DNA from 3 places in the Streptomyces sp. NPDC005435 genome. Region 3 is predicted to be linked to each of the others. Evidence: riboswitches for the same ligand, from Rfam matches in the RefSeq annotation. Region 3 holds a riboswitch; each other region holds the start of a gene.
The links. A riboswitch is a leader RNA that binds a small molecule or an ion and turns the genes downstream of it on or off. The one in region 3 is predicted to bind cobalamin.
Positions count from the first base shown of each region.

Region 1: it holds a riboswitch for cobalamin, as region 3 does, so the genes downstream of both, AB0898_RS06105 (CoA-acylating methylmalonate-semialdehyde dehydrogenase) here and AB0898_RS18690 (cobalamin biosynthesis protein) in region 3, are expected to answer to the same signal.
Region 2: it holds a riboswitch for cobalamin, as region 3 does, so the genes downstream of both, metE (5-methyltetrahydropteroyltriglutamate--homocysteine S-methyltransferase) here and AB0898_RS18690 (cobalamin biosynthesis protein) in region 3, are expected to answer to the same signal.

Region 1 covers NZ_JBEXEQ010000003.1:261,059-267,078, forward strand. The annotation lists gene AB0898_RS06100 (peptidase C39 family protein) at 1-1,336, shown strand, start outside; cobalamin riboswitch at 1,522-1,703, shown strand; gene AB0898_RS06105 (CoA-acylating methylmalonate-semialdehyde dehydrogenase) at 1,935-3,458, shown strand; gene AB0898_RS06110 (acyl-CoA dehydrogenase family protein) at 3,465-4,613, shown strand; gene AB0898_RS06115 (enoyl-CoA hydratase/isomerase family protein) at 4,610-5,677, shown strand; gene mmsB (3-hydroxyisobutyrate dehydrogenase) at 5,674-6,020, shown strand, end outside.
Region 2 covers NZ_JBEXEQ010000007.1:129,106-135,125, forward strand. The annotation lists gene AB0898_RS11050 (aldo/keto reductase) at 1-888, opposite strand, end outside; gene AB0898_RS11055 (helix-turn-helix domain-containing protein) at 960-1,514, shown strand; gene AB0898_RS11060 (hypothetical protein) at 1,921-2,235, shown strand; cobalamin riboswitch at 2,348-2,499, shown strand; gene metE (5-methyltetrahydropteroyltriglutamate--homocysteine S-methyltransferase) at 2,661-4,973, shown strand; gene AB0898_RS11070 (phosphatase PAP2 family protein) at 5,276-6,020, shown strand, end outside.
Region 3 covers NZ_JBEXEQ010000013.1:165,555-171,574, forward strand. The annotation lists gene cobN (cobaltochelatase subunit CobN) at 1-2,527, opposite strand, end outside; gene AB0898_RS18685 (cobyric acid synthase) at 2,524-4,032, opposite strand; gene AB0898_RS18690 (cobalamin biosynthesis protein) at 4,029-4,970, opposite strand; cobalamin riboswitch at 5,068-5,187, opposite strand; gene AB0898_RS18695 (hypothetical protein) at 5,425-5,652, opposite strand; gene AB0898_RS18700 (inorganic phosphate transporter) at 5,677-6,020, opposite strand, start outside.

The sequences.
Region 1 (6,020 bases), on a different contig from region 3:
CCGCAGTGTCCTCGGGGCGGCCGTCGCCGTCGCGGTGAGTGCGGGGGCCGTCTCCGCCGTTCCCGCCGTCGCCGCTCCGGCCGTACGGCACGGCGGGGCGCCCGGCCGTCCCGTCGAGTACCACGCCTGGACCTCGTACACGGACTGGCGGCGGGGCACCGCACACGGCGTGCGGGCCGTGGCCGGATCGCGGCCCGGGATCGTGATCGCCGCGCCCGCGGGCCGTACCGACTACACCGACCCGCACACCGGCACCACCGCGACCTGGGAGTACGCCACCTGGACCTCGCCCGCGCACCGGCTCGGCGTGCCCGCCACCGAGGTCATCGCCTCCTGGAACGCCCACACCCCCGAGGGCACCTGGCTCCAGGTGGAGCTGAACGGCACCTACTCCGACGGCACCGCGACCCCCTGGTACGTGATGGGCCGCTGGGCCTCCGGCGACCAGGACATCCGGCGCACCTCGGTGGACGACCAGAGCGACGGCAAGAGCTCCGTGTGGACGGACACCTTCGCCATCGACGACGCGAGCACCGGCCTGCGCCTGGTGTCGTACCGGCTGCGCCTGACCCTGTACCGCAAGCCCGGCACCCGTCTCACCCCCACGGTCCGCCGCCTCGGCGCGATGGGCTCGGACATCCCCGACCGCTTCACCGTCCCGGCCTCCACCCCTGCCCTCACCCGCGAACTCGCCGTACCCCGCTACTCGCAGGAGATCCACAAGGGCCAGTACCCGCAGTACGACAACGGCGGCGAGGCCTGGTGCAGCCCCACCTCCTCGGAGATGATCATCGAGTACTGGGGCGCCCGTCCCACCCCCGAACAGCTCTCCTGGGTGGACCCCGCCTACGCCGATCCCCAGGTCTGCCACGCGGCCCGGTCCACCTACGACTACCAGTACGAGGGCTGCGGCAACTGGCCCTTCAACGCCGCCTACGCCGCCTCCTACTCCGGCCTCCAGGGCGTGATCACCCGCCTCACCTCCCTGACCGACCTGGAAAACCTGATCGCCGCCGGCATCCCCGCCATCACCTCCCAGTCCTTCCTGAAGACCGAACTGACCGGCGCGGGCTACGGCACCTCCGGCCACCTCATGACGGTCATCGGCTTCACCGGCGACGGCGACGTCATCGCCAACGACCCCGCCTCCCCGAGCGACGACGCGGTGCGGCGGGTGTACGCGCGGCGGGAGTTCGAGACCATCTGGCTGCGGACGAAGCGGTACAACGCCTCGGGGCAGGTCGCGTCGGGGACCGGTGGCGTCTGCTATCTGTACTTCCCGGCCGATCCGACACCGCGTCAGCGGCGGGCGCTCGCCGAGGTCGGGGTTCGCTGAGCGAGGGTTCGTCGACGGCGGCCACCCTTCCAGGGGTGGTCGCCTTTTTCTGGCCCTGACCGGGCAGGCGGCACGGTTCCAGGTGCTGGTGCGGTTCGCACTGGCACGGGAAACCGAGGACGGCCCCCGAACCCGGTGTCACTCGAATGCGCTCCGCCAGGGCCTGGATTTACTAGGACGTCCAACTATATAGTCGCGAACAAGGCCCGCGGTGCAGGGAAGCCGGTGTGATTCCGGCACGGTCCCGCCACTGTGACCGGGGAGTACGCCGTCGAGCAGGACGCCACTGACGAGCTCGAAGTCGGGAAGGCGGACGGCGCGCGCTGATCCGGGAGTCAGGATACCGGCCGCGGGATGTTCCGTGTGGTCCACGAGGATGGAGCTGACACGCATGGCACCGGTGTGCGTCCACGATCCCGGCAGGCCCGCCCCAGCGGCGCCGGCACGCCCAGGAGTTCGGCCCGTTTCCGCCGTCACGCCCTGACGGCCCCACGCCATTCGCGCATCCCGCGCGGCCCTCGCACACGCACGCCACCCCGTCCGTGTGCGACCCGTCCGCGCGCCGTCCCCGGACCCCACCTGACGAGAGCAGGCACCCATGGTCCGCACCACCGAACGCGCCGAGACGCGCGAACTGACCCACTTCGTCGGCGGCAAGCGCACCCCCGGAACCTCGGGAACCTACGGCGACGTGTACCGCCCGGACACCGGCGAGATCCAGGCCCTCGTCCCCCTCGCGAGCCGGGCCGAGACCGAGGCCGCGATCGCCGTGGCGGCCGAGGCCCAGCGCGAGTGGGCCGAGTGGAACCCGCAGCGCCGCGCCCGCGTCCTGCTGCGCTTCCTCGACCTGGCCGAACGCGAGAAGGACGCGCTGGCCCGGCTGCTGTCCTCCGAGCACGGCAAGACGATCCCCGACGCCCACGGCGACCTCCAACGCGGCCTGGAAGTCGTGGAGTTCGCGGCGGGCATCCCGCATCTGCTCAAGGGCGAGTTCACCGACAACGCGGGCACCGGCATCGACGTCCACTCGCTGCGCTCGCCCCTCGGTGTCATCGCCGGCATCACGCCGTTCAACTTCCCCGCGATGATCCCGCTGTGGCAGGCCGCGCCCGCCCTGGCCTGCGGCAACGCCTTCGTCCTCAAGCCCTCCGAACGCGACCCGTCCGTACCGCTGCGGCTCGCGGAACTCTTCCTGGAGGCCGGTCTGCCGCCCGGCGTGTTCAACGTCGTCAACGGGGCCCGGGAAGCGGTCGACACCCTGCTGGAGGACCCGCGCGTCGCCGCCCTCGGCTTCGTCGGCTCCACCCCGATCGCCGCGCACATCTACGCCACCGCCGCCGCCCACGGCAAGCGCGCCCAGTGCTTCGGCGGCGCCAAGAACCACATGATCGTCATGCCGGACGCCGATCTGGACCAGGCCGTCGACGCCCTGATCGGCGCCGGGTACGGCTCGGCGGGCGAACGCTGCATGGCGATCTCGGTCGCCGTCCCCGTGGGCGAGGAGACCGCCGACGCCCTCGTGGCCCGGCTCAAGGAACGCATCGGTTCGCTACGGATCGGCCGCAGCGACGACCCCGAGGCCGACTTCGGGCCCCTCGTCGGCCGCGACGCCGTGGACCGCGTCCGCTCCTATGTCGACCTCGGCGTGGAAGAGGGCGCCGAACTCGTCGTGGACGGACGGGACTTCGTCCTCCCCGGACACGAGGACGGCTTCTTCACCGGAGCCTCCCTCTTCGACCGGGTCACCCCCGCGATGCGCGTCTACCAGGAGGAGATCTTCGGGCCCGTCGTCTGCGTCGTCCGTGCCGCCGACTACGAGGAGGCCCTGCGCCTGCCCACCGAGCACCCCTACGGCAACGGCGTGGCCGTCTTCACCCGCGACGGCGACACCGCCCGCGACTTCACCCGGCGGGTCGGCGTCGGCATGGTCGGTGTCAACGTGCCCATTCCGGTGCCGGTCGCCTATCACACGTTCGGCGGCTGGAAACGGTCCGGTTTCGGTGATCTCAACCAGCACGGCCCGGACGCCGTCCGCTTCTGCACCCGTACGAAGACCGTCACCTCCCGCTGGCCCTCCGGCCTGCGCGAGGGTGCGAACTTCACGCTGCCCACGATGGGGTGATGGGCCATGACCAGCACCCTTCTGACCGAGGAACAGCAGGCCCTCGTCGAGGCCACCCTCGACTTCGCCCAGGACCACCTGGCCCCGCACGCCCTGGAGTGGGACCGCGACAAGCACTTCCCCGTGGACGTCCTGCGCAAGGCCGCGGGGCTCGGCCTCGGCGGCGTCTACGTCCGCGAGGAGCACGGTGGCTCCGGCCTCACCCGCTCCGACGGCGTCCTCGTCTTCGAGACCCTGGCCTCCGGCTGCCCGTCCATCGCGGGCTATCTCTCCATCCACAACATGGTCGCCTGGATGATCGACACCTACGGCGACGCGGCCCAGCGCGAGCAATGGCTGCCCCGGCTGTGCGCGATGGACGACCTCACGAGCTACTGCCTGACCGAACCGGGCGCCGGCTCGGACGCGGCGGCCCTGACGAGCCGCGCCGTACGGGACGGGAACGGCTGGGTGCTCACCGGCGTCAAGCAGTTCATCTCCGGCGCCGGCGCCTCCCAGCTGTACGTGGTGATGGCCCGGACCGGCGGCGAGGGCGCCCACGGGGTGTCCGCGTTCGTCGTCGACAAGGACGACCCCGGCCTCGCGTTCGGGCCGGACGAGCGGAAGATGGGCTGGAACGCCCAGCCCACCCGGCAGGTCGTCCTCGACGGCGTCCGACTGCCCGCCGGCCGGCTCCTCGGCCGCGAGGGAGAGGGCTTCCGCATCGCCATGAGCGGCCTCGACGGCGGCCGTCTCGGCATCGCCGCCTGCTCCCTGGGCGGCGCCCGCAGCGCCCTCGACCGCAGCCTGGCCCATCTCGCCGACCGCGAGGCGTTCGGACAGCGCCTCCTCGACGCCCAGGCCCTGCGTTTCCGCCTCGCCGACATGGCGACCGAACTCGCCGCCGCCCGCGCCCTGGTCCAGCAGGCCGCGCAGGCACTCGACAGGCGCGATCCGCAGGCGCCGTACCTGTGCGCGATGGCGAAGCGGTTCGCCACCGACACCGGCTACTCGGTGGCCGACCGCGCGCTCCAGCTCCACGGCGGCTACGGCTACCTCAGCGAGTACGGCATCGAGAAGATCGTCCGTGACCTGCGCGTCCATCAGATCCTGGAAGGAACCAACGAGATCATGCGCGTCATCGTGGCCCGCGGTCTGACGGAGGCGTTCGGATGAGCGACGTCCTGTTCCGTACGCGCGGTCACGCCGCCCACATCACCCTCAACCGCCCCGAGGCGCTCAACTCCCTCACCCACGAGATGGTGCTCCGCATCGACGAGGCGCTCACCGGCTGGGAGCACGATCCGGCCGTCGAGACCGTCGTCATCACCGGCGCGGGGGAGCGAGGCCTGTGCGCCGGGGGCGACATCCGGGCCATTCACGACGACGCCCGGGACGGCGACGGCACCGCCTCGGCCGCGTTCTGGCGGGACGAGTACCGGCTCAACGCCCGGATCGCCCGCTACCCGAAGCCGTACGTCGCCGTCATGGACGGCATCGTGATGGGCGGCGGCGTCGGGATCTCCGCGCACGGCAGCGTCCGGGTCGTCACCGAGCGGTCCCGGGTCGCGATGCCCGAGACCGGCATCGGGTTCGTCCCCGACGTCGGCGGCACCCATCTGCTCGCCCTCGCCCCCGGAGAACTGGGCACCCACCTCGCCCTGACCGGCGCGCCGGTCGGCGCGGGCGACGCCCTGCTGTGCGGACTGGCCGACCACTACCTGCCGTCCGGGTCGGTCCCGGCGTTCCTGGACGACCTCGCCGCGCTTCCCGTACGGGACGCCGTCGCCCGGCACGTCCAGCCGCCCCCGCCCGCCGGACTGGCCGCCCAGCGGCAGTGGATCGACGCCTGCTACGCCGCCGGCACGGTCGAACAGCTCCTGCACCGGCTGCTCGCGCACGAGGACCCCGCCGCGAAGGAGGCGGCGCGCGCCCTGCTCACCAAGTCGCCCACCGCCCTGAAGGTCACTCTGGCGGCGCTGCGCCGCGCCCGCCGGCTCGGCCCTCTGGAGCGGGTGCTCGACCAGGAGTACCGCGTCTCCTGCGCCTGTCTGCGCGGTCCCGACCTGGTGGAGGGCATCCGCGCCCAGGTCATCGACAAGGACCGCAGGCCCAGGTGGTCGCCTGCGACCCTCGCCGAGGTCACGGAAGCGGACGTCGAGCGCTACTTCACCCCTCTCGGCGAGCGCGATCTCGGCCTCGCCGCGGCATCCGACATCACCGAGGAGGTGGTCTGGTGAGCCGTACCGTCGCGTTCATCGGACTCGGACACATGGGCGGCCCGATGGCCGCCAATCTGGCCAAGGCCGGCCACCGGGTGCTCGGCCACGATCTGGTCCCCGCGGCCGTGGAGGCCGCCGCCGGGAGCGGCGTCGAGCCCGCGGCGACGGTGACCGAGGCCGTCGCCGCCGCCGACGTGGTCATCAGCATGCTCCCCGCAGGACGCCACGTCCTCGGTCTCTACGCCGACATCCTGACCGCCGCCCGCCCCGGCACCCTCTTCGTCGACTGCTCCACCATCGACGTCATCGACGCGCGAACGGCTCACGAGCGGGCCCTCGCCGCCGGGATGCGCGCCTTGGA
Region 2 (6,020 bases), on a different contig from region 3:
GTCGGTGAGCTGCCCGACCGTGCGGGCACCGAGGATCACCGAGGTGACGCCCGGGTGGGCCGACGCGAAGGCGAGCGCCAGGTGTGTCAGGGAGATTCCCGCCTCGTCCGCCACGGCCGACAGGCGCTCGACGGCGTCGATCTTGCGCTGGTCGCCCGGCAGGCCGAGGTCGAACTTGTGGGGGATGGCCTGCCGGGACCCGTTCATCTCGATCGGCTCGCCACGGCGGAACCGCCCGGCCGGCCAGCCGCTGTCGAGGGGACTCCAGGTCAGCACGCCGAGTCCGTATTTCCGCGCGGTGGACAGCACGTCCGCCTCGATCCCGCGCACGAGGACGGAGTACGGGGGCTGCTCGGTGCGGAAGGGGATGTGGTTGCGGCGGTCGGCGGTCCACTGGGCCTCGACCAGCTGTTCGGCGGGGAAGTTTGAGGTCCCGATGGCCATGATCTTGCCCGCGCGCACCAGGTCGGACAGGACCGAGAGCGTCTCGTCGATGTCCGTGCTCGGGTCCGGGCGATGGACCTGGTAGAGGTCGATGCGGTCGGTTCCCAGGCGGCGCAGACTGTCGTCGACGGCCCTGGTGAGCCAACGGCGGGAGTTTCCCTGCCGGTTGGGGTCCTCGTCCTTGTAACGGACCGGGAAGTGCCCCTTCGTCGCGAGCACGACCTCGTCGCGGCGGTCCCGGACGGCCTTGCCCACGATCTCCTCGGCCTCGCCGCCGGAGTACTGGTCCGCGGTGTCGATGAGGCTGATCCCGGCGTCCAGAGCCGTGTGAATGAGCCGGGCCGCGTCGTCGTGATCCATGTTCCCCCACGCGCCCAGGCGCAGGGTGCCCAGCGCGAACTTACCGACCGATATGCCGGTGCGGCCCAGCTTCCTCTGCTGCATCACTCACTGCTCCTCGATGTCGTCTCTCCCCGCGGACGAATCGGCCCCTGCGGGCCGACACCGAACGGACCATGCGGACGATCCTGGAAGCGGCCGAACGCGTCCTGGCCGCCAACCCGGCGGCGACCATGGAGCAAGCCGCCCGGGCCGCCGGCGTCGCCCGGACCACGGTCCATCGCCGGTTCGCCACCCGTGAGGCGCTCCTCGACGAGCTGACCGGCTGGGCCGCCCGCCAGTTCGCGGACGCCGTCGCCACCGCCCGCCCGGACGCCGCCCCGCCACTCGTCGCCCTCTGCCAGGTCACCGCCAACGTTCTCCGGGTGAAGACCGACTGGTCGTTCGCCATGAACCGCGCGGCCGACGACGCCCACCCCGAGGCGGCCCGCGTCTACGGCGAGGTCCGGGCCACCTGCGCCCGGCTCCTCCGCCGCGCCCAGGAGGCGGGCGTGCTCCGCCCCGGCATCGACCTCGACTGGACCCGGCGTGTCTACTACGCCCTCATCCACGAGGCGGCCAAGGAGAACGCGGAAGGCGGCGACACGGACGCGCTCGCCACCCGCGTCGTGGACACGCTGCTGCGGGGCGCCGGGGCTCCGGCCGGACTCGCGGGGCAGACGGGAATCTGAAGACAGGCCCTGGGGGACGCCCCCCCGGTTCTGCGATCATGATCGGAGCAGCCGGGGAGAGGGGTGGTCGCGCGTGTCCGAGGCATCGGCCGGGGTGCCCGAGGCATCCGCCGGGGTGTCCGAGGCGCCGGCCGGGCTGCCCGAGGCGCCGGCCCGGGTGTCCGAGGCATCCACCCAGGTGCCAGAGGCGCCCGTCGGGCTGCCCGAGGCACCGGCCCGGGTGCCCGAGCCATCCGCCCGGGTATCCGAGGTGCCGGTCGGAGTGTCCGAGGGATCCGCCCAGGTATCCGAGGCGCCGGTCGGAGTGTCCGAGGGATCCGCCCAGGTATCCGAGGCATCGGCCGGGCCGCCCGAGCCATCCGCCGAAGTGGCGAGCGCCCCGGGGCACCCCGTGCCGTGCCGGGTCGTGGTCTGCCGGGACTGCTGCTGTGGCACCGCCAAGGTGCCCGGGGTGGACCACGCGGCGCAGACCGCGCGGCTGCGTGCCGAGGTGCCCGTGCGGGTCTCGGAGTGTCTCGACGTGTGCGAGCGGGCCAACGTCATCGTCGTCCAGCCGTCCGCCGCCGGGCGGGCGGCCGGGGGCCGACCGGTCTGGCTGGGCCTGGTGAACGACCCCGCCGCGACCGAGGACATCACCGAGTGGGTACGGGCCGGGGGCCCGGGCGTGGCGCCGCTGCCGGAGATCCTCGGGCTGTACGCCTTCCCGCCGCCGAGGCGGTAGCACCTCCCCGCGGGCCCATCCGAATGGTGGACGTCACCCCCCGAACCCGGCCCCCGCCCCCTAGGCTGGCCCGTGCAGCTGGTTCGACCCGTCCGCCAGGCGGGGGCGTCGCAAGAGGGAACCCGGTGGGAATCCGGGACTGCCCCGCAGCGGTGAGCGGGAACGACCGCCGTCATACGCACTGGGTCCGCAGCGGGCCTGGGAAGCGACGGCCAGTAGGTGTCCTCCGGTACGAGGGGGACGTGCCCGCGAGTCCGAAGACCTGCCACTGCCCGCGCGCGACCACTCGTGCGCGGACATCCCGGTGACCTCGTGGGCGGGTCGGCGTAGGCGACCGAACGGCAGCCGCCGTGCGGTCCGTCACCCCTTCGCGCGTTCGCGGTGTTCCCGGGATCTCAGGGATTCATCTCGCGAAGGAGATCTCCGTGACAGCCAAGTCCGCAGCCGCGGCAGCACGGTCCACCGTGTACGGCTACCCCCGCCAGGGCCCGAACCGGGAACTGAAGAAGGCCGTCGAGGGCTACTGGAAGGGCCGCGTCACCGCGGGCGCCCTCAGGGACACGGCCGCCGGACTCCGGCGGAGCAACTGGCGGCAGCTCGCCGACGCCGGTATCGACGAGGTCCCGGCCGGCGACTTCTCGTACTACGACCACGTCCTGGACACCACCGTCATGGTGGGCGCGATCCCGGAGCGGCACCGCGACGCCGTCGAAGCCGACGCCCTGGACGGCTACTTCGCGATGGCGCGCGGCACGCAGGAGGTCGCGCCGCTGGAGATGACGAAGTGGTTCGACACGAACTACCACCATCTGGTGCCGGAGTTGGGTCCGGACACCGTCTTCACCGCCAACTCGGCCAAGCAGGTGGGCGAGCTGAAGGAGGCTCTCGCCCTGGGCCTGTCCGCCCGTCCCGTCCTGATCGGACCCGTCACCTATCTGCTGCTGGCCAAGCCCGCGCCCGGCGCCCCGGCCGATTTCGAACCGCTCACCCTGCTGGACCGTCTGCTGCCGGTCTACGCCGAGGTGCTGGCCGATCTGCGCGCGGCGGGCGCCGAGTGGGTGCAGCTGGACGAGCCCGCCCTGGTGCAGGACCGCACCCCGGCCGAGCTGAACGCCGTCGAGCGGGCGTACCGCGAGCTGGGCGCCCGTACCGACCGGCCGAAGCTGCTGGTCTCCTCGTACTTCGACCGGCTCGGCGCGGCCCTGCCGGTGCTCGCCAAGGCGCCGGTCGAAGGACTGGCCCTCGACTTCACCCGGGCGGGCAGCCTGGAGGACCTCGCGGCCGTGGGCGGGCTGCCCGGCAAGCGGCTGGTCGCGGGAGTCGTGGACGGCCGCAACATCTGGGTGAACGACCTCGCCAAGTCCCTGTCCACTCTGGGGACGTTGCTCGGCCTGGCCGACCGGGTGGATGTTTCCGCCTCCTGCTCCCTGCTGCATGTGCCGCTCGACGCGGCCGCCGAGCGGGAGATCGACCCGCAGATCCTGCGCTGGCTGGCCTTCGCCCGGCAGAAGACCGCGGAAGTCGTCACCCTCGCCAAGGGACTGACCCGTGGCACCGGTGCCATCTCGGCGGAACTGGCCGCCAACCGGGCCGACTTGGCGTCCCGGGCGACCTCCCCCATCACCCACGACCCCGCCGTCCGGGCCCGCGCCGCCGCCGTGACCGAGGCGGACGCCCGCCGCTCCCAGCCCTACGCCGAGCGGACGGCCGCGCAGCGCGCGCATCTCAGGCTGCCGCTGCTGCCGACGACCACGATCGGCTCGTTCCCGCAGACCGCCGAACTCCGCACCGCACGCGCGGACTTGAACGCGGGCCGGATCGACACGGCCGGGTACGAGGACCGGATCAGGGCGGAGATCCAGGAGGTGATCGCCTTCCAGGAGAAGGCGGGCATCGACGTCCTGGTGCACGGCGAGGCCGAACGCAACGACATGGTCCAGTACTTCGCCGAGCAGCTCACCGGCTACCTCGCCACCCGGCACGGCTGGGTCCAGTCCTACGGCACCCGTTACGTCCGGCCGCCGATCCTCGCCGGCGACATCTCGCGCCCCGAGCCGATGACCGTGCGCTGGACGGCGTACGCCCAGTCGCTGACCGGCCGGCCCGTCAAGGGGATGCTCACCGGTCCGGTCACGATGCTCGCCTGGTCCTTCGTCCGCGACGACCAGCCCCTGGGCGAGACCGCCCGCCAGGTGGCGCTGGCCCTGCGCGACGAGGTCAACGACCTTGAGGCGGCGGGCACTTCCGTCATCCAGGTGGATGAACCCGCGCTGCGCGAGACGCTGCCGCTGCGCGCCGCCGACCGTCCCGCCTACCTCGACTGGGCGACCGAGGCGTTCCGGCTCACGACCAGCGGGGTGCGTCCGGACACCCAGATCCACACGCACATGTGCTACGCCGAGTTCGGGGACGTCGTCCAGGCCATCGACGACCTCGACGCCGACGTGATCAGCCTGGAGGCCGCCCGCTCGCACATGCAGGTCGCGCGCGAACTCGCCGCCCACGGCTACCCGCGCGAGGCCGGACCGGGTGTCTACGACATCCACTCCCCGCGCGTCCCCAGCACCGAGGAGGCCGCCGGTCTGCTGCGCGCGGGGCTGAAGGCCATCCCCGCCGAGCGGCTGTGGGTCAACCCCGACTGCGGTCTGAAGACCCGCGGCTGGCCCGAGACCCGCGCCTCCCTGGAGAGCCTGGTCCTCGCGGCCAGGACGGTGCGGGACGAGCTGACCGCGCCGTGACCGGCAGACTCTGACCGGCACACGCTGACCACCACACCCTGACCGGCACCACTTGACCTGCCCTTTCCGGGCAGCCGGGCGGTGGAGACGACCGTGATCGTCTCCGCCGCCCGCTCCACGTCCGGTCAGGGCCACGCGACTTGCGCTCACCGCCCACACTCTTGACATGCCCACCACCTTCCGGTCCCCTGGAAGCCGCCACCGCACCTGACAACGTTGTCTCCCACCCGGGCCGGACGCTCACCGCCGGTCCCGCCCGAACGCTCCCGCGCGCACCGTTTCTACGACGAAGGGAACGCCACGTGCGTCTGCTCCGCTCAGGCTGCCGACGGATCGCGGTGCTCGCCGCGTCCGGCTTGATGACCGTGCTCGTCACCCCGTACGCCCAGGCCGCCACCCCCGGCGCGACGGCCGCGAGCACCAACACCGGCAGGGACGTGGGCGGTTACTGGGCCACGTCCTTCGAGCCGGGCACCGCGCGGCCGGCCGGTTTCCCCGCCGACGGCGCCGCCGCACATGTGCGCGGAGAGACGGCGGAGGTCAACTCCACGGTCCAGGACGTCACTTCCGGCTTCGCCAACGGCGCCAGCCCGACCGAGAACGTCGCGAGTCTCGCCGACGGCGACGGTTCCACCAAGTGGTACGCCGCGGGCAGCGGCAGACCGTCCGTGGACCATCCCGTGTCCGCCGTGTACACCCTCAAGAAGGCCGCCGCCGTCACCACTTACTCGCTGACCTCCGGCAACGACGCGCCACCGCGCGATCCCGCCGACTGGACCGTGCTCGGCAGCAACAGCGTGGCGGCCGCGCACGACGCCGACGACCCGTCGTGGACCGTGCTCGACACCCAGGAGGACCGGCGCTTCGAAGGCCGTGGCCAGACGGAGTTCCAGGGCATCGGGCACCCGGCCGCGTACCGCTACTACCAGTTGCGGGTCACCGGCAACTGCGCGGAGCGGTGCGCCGGTTCGGCGGGTGACGCCACCAAGTTCCAGCTGGCCGACTGGACGCTGCGCAGCTCCGCCGGTGCCGCCGCCGCTCCGCTGG
Region 3 (6,020 bases):
GCCCGACCTCCCAACTCAGCCGGGAAGGAATCGCCTTGGGGTCGACGGAGTAGAAGTTCCGGCCGGTCGGAAGGACGTTGACCAGACCGCGGGTGGGAGAGCCCGAGGGTCCCGCCGGGACGTAACCGCCGTCCAGCGCGCGGAGAATGTGCCCGATCTCGTCACTCGTGCGCGCCAGCCGGGGCACGACCTCCGTGCAGGCGAAGTCCAACACCGCCGACGCCTCGGCGAGTTCAAAGCCCAGCACTTCTTCGAGGACCCCCGGCACGGCCGTCCCGTCCCAGCCCCGCGCCTCCATCCCCTCCGCGATCCGGCGGCACAGCTGCTCCAGCAGGTCGATCGCGTCCGCACCGGTCCGCGCCGGACCCTCGACCAGGGCCGTCAGCTCCACCGGCACCTTCACCGCCGCCCCCGGCTCGGCGAGCAACTCCTTCTCCACCAGCCCGAAATGGGCCGCCAGAGAGGCCCGCAGGCCGGGCAGGGCGTTCGCCTGGCCGCCCCAGACCTGGGACGCGCGCAGCACGGCCAGGACGAGGTTCACGCGCGGCTCGCCGAGCGGGCCGCCGCCGAGGATGTGCAGCCCGTCGCGGATCTGCACGTCCTTGATCTCGCACAGATAGCCGTCGATGTGCATGACGAACGAGTCGAAGTCGTCGTCCTCCGGCTGCTCGTCCACGTGCAGGTCGTGATGCAGCTCGGCCGCCTTGACCAGGGTCCAGATCTGGGCGCGCACGGCCGGCGCCTTCGTCGGGTCCAGGTCGGACACGAGGGCGTACTCGTCGAGGAGTTGCTCCAGCTTGGCGAGGTCACCGTAGGTGTCGGCGCGGGCCATCGGCGGGACCAGATGGTCGACCACCGTGGCGTGGCCGCGCCGCTTGGCCTGGGTGCCCTCGCCGGGGTCGTTGACGATGAACGGGTAGACCAGCGGGAGTTCACCGAGCACCGCGTCCGGAGCACAGCCCCCGGAGAGCCCAAGTCCCTTGCCCGGCAGCCATTCCAGCGTGCCGTGCTTGCCCATGTGGACGACGGCGTCCGCGCCGAAGCTGTTCTCCAGCCAGCGGTAGGCGGCCAGATAGTGGTGCGAGGGCGGCATGTCGGGGTCGTGGTAGATCGCGATCGGGTTCTCCCCGAAGCCGCGCGGCGGCTGGATCATCACGACGACGTTCCCGAACCGCAGGGAGGCGAGCACGATGTCGTCGCCGTCCACGTACAGGTTCCCCGGCGGCTCGCCCCACGCCTCCACCATGGCGTCACGCAACGACGGTTCGAGCGTGGCGAACCACGCCCGGTAGTCCGCGAGCGGCACCCGGGCGGGGGCGGCGGCGAGCTGGTCCTCGGTCAGCCACTCCACATCGTGCCCGCCGGCCTCGATGAGCCGGTGGATCAACTCGTCGCCCCCGGACGGGTATCCGCTCACCCCGTACCCGGCGTCCCGCAGCGCGTCCAGGACGCGGACCGCCGAGGCGGGGGTGTCCAGGCCGACCGCGTTGCCGACACGGGAGTGCTTGGTCGGGTAGGCGGTGAAGACGAGCGCGATCCGCTTCTCGGCGTTCGGCTTGTGCCCAAGTGCCGCGTGGCGTACGGCGATTCCGGCCACCCGCGCGGCGCGCTCGGGGTCGGCGACGTAGACCGGGACCTCGTCGGGGCCCTGCTCCTTGAAGGAGAACGGCACGGTGATCAGGCGGCCGTCGAACTCCGGGATGGCGACCTGCATCGCCGCGTCCATGGGGGAGAGGGCGGCGTCGGAGGCGTCCCAGGCGGCGCGCGAGGAGGTGAGGCACAACCCTTGCAGCACGGGGACGTTGAGGTCGGCCAGCGCTCCGATGTCCCACGATTCGTCGCCGCCCGCCGACGCGGACGAGGCGTGCGTGCCTCCCGCCGCGAGGACGGTGGCGATCAGGGCGTCAGCCCGCCCTAGCAGTTCGTACAGCGCCGGGTCCGCGCCGCGCAGGGAACCGCAGTACACCGGAAGGGCGTTGGCGCCACGCGCCTCGATCGCCTCGCACAGGGTGTCCACGAAGCCGGTGTTGCCGCTGAGTTCATGGGCGCGGTAGAAGAGCACGCCCACCGTCAGGCGGCCGTCCCGCAGCGCGTAGGAGCCGTGCACCCCGAACTCCGGCATGGAACGGGGAAGTTCGAAGCCCTCGCCGGTCAGCAGCACGGTGTCGGAGAGGAACCGGGACAGCTCCAGGAGGTTCTCCGGTCCGCCCTCGACCAGATAGCGCAGCGCCTCCGCCACGACCCCGGCCGGGACCGAGGACTCGGCCATCAGCTCGGCGTCCGGCACGCTCTCGCCGCCAAGGAGCACGGTCGGCACCCCGGACGCCTTCAGCGCGGCGAGCCCGTCCTCCCAGGCGCGCTTGCCGCCCAGGAGCCGTACGACCGCGAGGTCGGCGCCCTCCAGGAGCCCCGGCAGCTCGCCGGTGACGTCCACGCGGACGGGGTTGCCGATCCGGTAGTCGGCACCGCTGGCGCGGGCGGCCAGCAGATCGGTGTCGGCGGTCGACAACAACAACACTGTGCTCATGCGGGCGCTCCCGGGGGGATGAAAGGCAGTCCTCGTGGCGCGCCCGACTCGATGAGCCGCCAGAGCGCGTCCGTGTCCGCGTGCTGTTCGATGAGGTCGCCGAGCCGGTCGAGCTGCTCCTCGCGCAGCGCGGCGAAGGAGGTGTCGGGGGCCGGGACGAAGCGGCGCCCGGTGGCGGCGGCGACCTCGCGCAGGAAGGCGCGCCGGAAGCCGTCCGACTCCAGCGAGCCGTGCCAGTGGGTGCCCCAGACCTGGCCGGCCCGGCAGCCGCCCAGGAAGGCTTCGCCGCCCAGGACTTGGGCGACGCCGTGATGGATCTCGTACCCCTCGACCCGCTCGCCGAGGGCCTCGCCGGCCGGCCGGGTGAGGGTCTTCTCGCGGGCGAAGCGCACCCGCACCGGCAGCAGGCCGAGCCCCTCGACCGTCCCGGCGCGCGACTCCACCTCGTCCTCGATGCGCTCGCCGAGCACCTGGAAGCCGCCGCAGATGCCGAGCACCGGGCGCCCCTCGGCGGCCCGGCGGACCAGCGCGTCGGCGAGACCCCGCTCGCGCAGCCAGGCCAGCGCCCGTACGGTCCCGCGCGTGCCCGGCACCACCACCAGGTCGGCGTCGGCCAGTTCCTCGGGGCGGTCCACGAACCGCACGATGACGCCGGGTTCGGCGGCCAGCGCGTCCACGTCGGTGAAGTTGGACATCAGCGGGACCGCGCACACGGCGACCCGCAGCACGTCCTCGCCGACCGGCGGGGCGACGGTGGACTCGCGGACGGTGCCCCGCAGGGAGACCCGGAGTCCGTCCTCCTCGTCGATGCCGAGGCCGTGTTGGAAGGGCAGCACGCCGTAGGTGTCGCGTCCCGTCAGGCCGCGCAGCATGCCCAACCCCGGTTCCAGCAGGGAGACATCGCCGCGGAACTTGTTCACCAGGAACCCGGCGACCAGCTCCTGGTCCTCGGGGGAGAGCAGCGCGAGCGTGCCGTAGAAGGAGGCGAAGATGCCGCCGCGGTCGATGTCGCCGACGACGAGGACGGGCAGCCGCGCGCCGCGCGCGATCCCCATGTTCACGATGTCGGTGCGCCGCAGATTGATCTCCGCGGGCGAACCGGCCCCCTCACAGATCACCGCGTCATACGTGCCCCGCAACTCGGCAAGACAGTCCAACACCGTGCCGAGCAACCTTTGTTGGCGCCCGCCGTGATAGCCGCGCGCGCTCATCTCGCCCACCGGCTTTCCCAGCAGCACCACTTGGCTGCTCTGCTCGCCACCGGGCTTGAGCAGCACGGGATTCATCAGCGCGGTCGGCTCGACGCGGCACGCCTGGGCCTGCATGGCCTGCGCGCGCCCGATCTCGGCGCCCTCGCGGGTGACGAAGGAGTTGAGGGACATGTTCTGCGCCTTGAAGGGCGCCACCTTCACGCCCTGGCGCACCAACCAGCGGCAGATCCCGGCCGTCACGACGCTCTTGCCCGCGTCGGAGGTCGTACCCGCGACGAGGAGACCACCGTTCACTTCCCGCGTCCCTTCAGGATCAGGCTCGCCCCGGCGCTCACGCCGAGCGCGAGCAGACCGACGCGGCGGGAGAGCCGTACCGCCCGGTCGATGTCGGTGACCCGGACCGGGCGCCCGGAGCCGTTGAGCACGGGCCGGTGCTCGATCCGGCCGCCGTAGGACAGCGTGCCGCCGAGGCGCAGGCCGAGGGCGCCCGCGAAGGATGCCTCCACCGGTCCCGCGTTGGGGCTCGGGTGCCGGTGGGCGTCGGCGCGCCAGGCGCGGACGGCGCCGCGCGGGTCGGGTCCGGCCAGCGTCGCGAGGGCAGCGGTCAGCCGGGCCCCCGGCCAGCCCATGACGTCGTCCAGGCGGGCGGACGCCCAGCCGAAGCGGCGCAGCCGGGGCGACTTGTGGCCCACCATGGCGTCCAGCGTGTTGACGGCCCGGAAGCCGAGCAGCCCGGGGACCCCGGCCACCGCGCCCCACAGCAGGGCGCCCACGACCGCGTCGGAGGTGTTCTCGGCGACCGACTCCACCACGGCGCGGGCGATCCCGTCGGCGTCCAGCGCCTGTGGGTCGCGGCCGCACAGGTGCGGAAGGCGGGCGCGGGCGGCGGGCACGTCCCCGTCGGCCAGGGCGCGGCCGACGGCGCGCGCCTCCCGGGCCAGCGAGGTGCCGCCGACGACGGCCCAGGTGGCGGCCGCGGTCAGCGCGAGGGTCGCGGCGGGGGAGCGGCGGACGGCGCGTTCGGCCAGCGCGCCCGCCGTGGCGGCGCCCCCGGCGCACACCAGCGTGTGCAGGGCGCCCCAGCCGCGGTGGTCGTGCCACAGCGCGTGCTCGACGGCCCCGGCGGCGCGTCCGAACGCGGCCACGGGGTGGCGGCGGCGGGGATCGCCGAGGAGCAGGTCGCCCAGGAGGCCGGCGGCGGCGCCGTACGCGAAGCTGCGATCGGCACCCATCGGCTCAGCCGGCCGTGGGCGCGGGAGCGGTCCTGGGAGGGGTACTCAACGGGCAGCCGAGCATCGCGGTATGTCCTCACTCAGGGTGTCCACGCCCTGGTTCGACGAGACCGGCGGCAGGAGTTCCTGGCTCGCGGGGATCACTCCCCGGTGACAGTGGCGGGACCGCGCCGGATTCGCACCGGCTTCCTCTTCTGCCGCCGTACATGGCCCCGGAAGTCCACCACGGGCCCCGAAGGGCCGTCAACCTGCCCTTGACCTGCGGGAGGAGAGTGTGGGCGGGCCCACATCGGGGCCTACCGCAGCCGCGTGCCGGGCGTACGCCGGGGGCCCGGGAAACGGCGAGGGCCTTCCCCGGGAAAGGGCGAGGACCGCTCCTGGGAAACGGCGAGGCCCCGCCCGGAAGGTGCCGGGAGGGGCCTCACACACGTACTGCTCGGAAGGGACCGCGGGCTCAGGCCTTGCCCACGATCAGATAGAACCCGTACGCCACCGCCGCCGCGCACGCGGCGAAGCAGACGTACGCGCCGGTCACCGCGAGGGCGGCCGACTCGCCGCGCGCGGCGGCCTTCTCGCGGCGGGCCAGGCCGCCGACGCCCAGGGTGAACAGGACCACCAGGGCCACGCTCGCCACGAGGCTGACGCCGAAGACGGAACCGATGGCCGCCCAGTCGATCTGCATGGGGTTGCTCCTTCGGATGCCGGGTCAGGCCGCGGAGGCGGGCGGGACGACGGGGGTGGCGGTGGCCGGTTCGACCAGGGCCGGGGCCGGGATGGTGGCCGTCAGACCCTCGGTGCCCAGGGCCTCGGTGACGGTGCCCGCGGGGGGCGGGGTCACCGCGGCCATGGCGGTGGTGATCACACCGGCGGGCTCCTCGTACGCGCCGGCCGGGGCGACGCTGGTGTGGTCGATGACCTCGCGGCGCGAGATCTTCCAGATGGCGGCGCTCGCGGCGGCCAGGAAGACGGCGACGGCGGCGGTGCCCCAGTCGCCCAGGTCCGTCACGGACTCGGCGCCCGCGCCGACCAGGGCGGCGGCCGGCAGGGTCA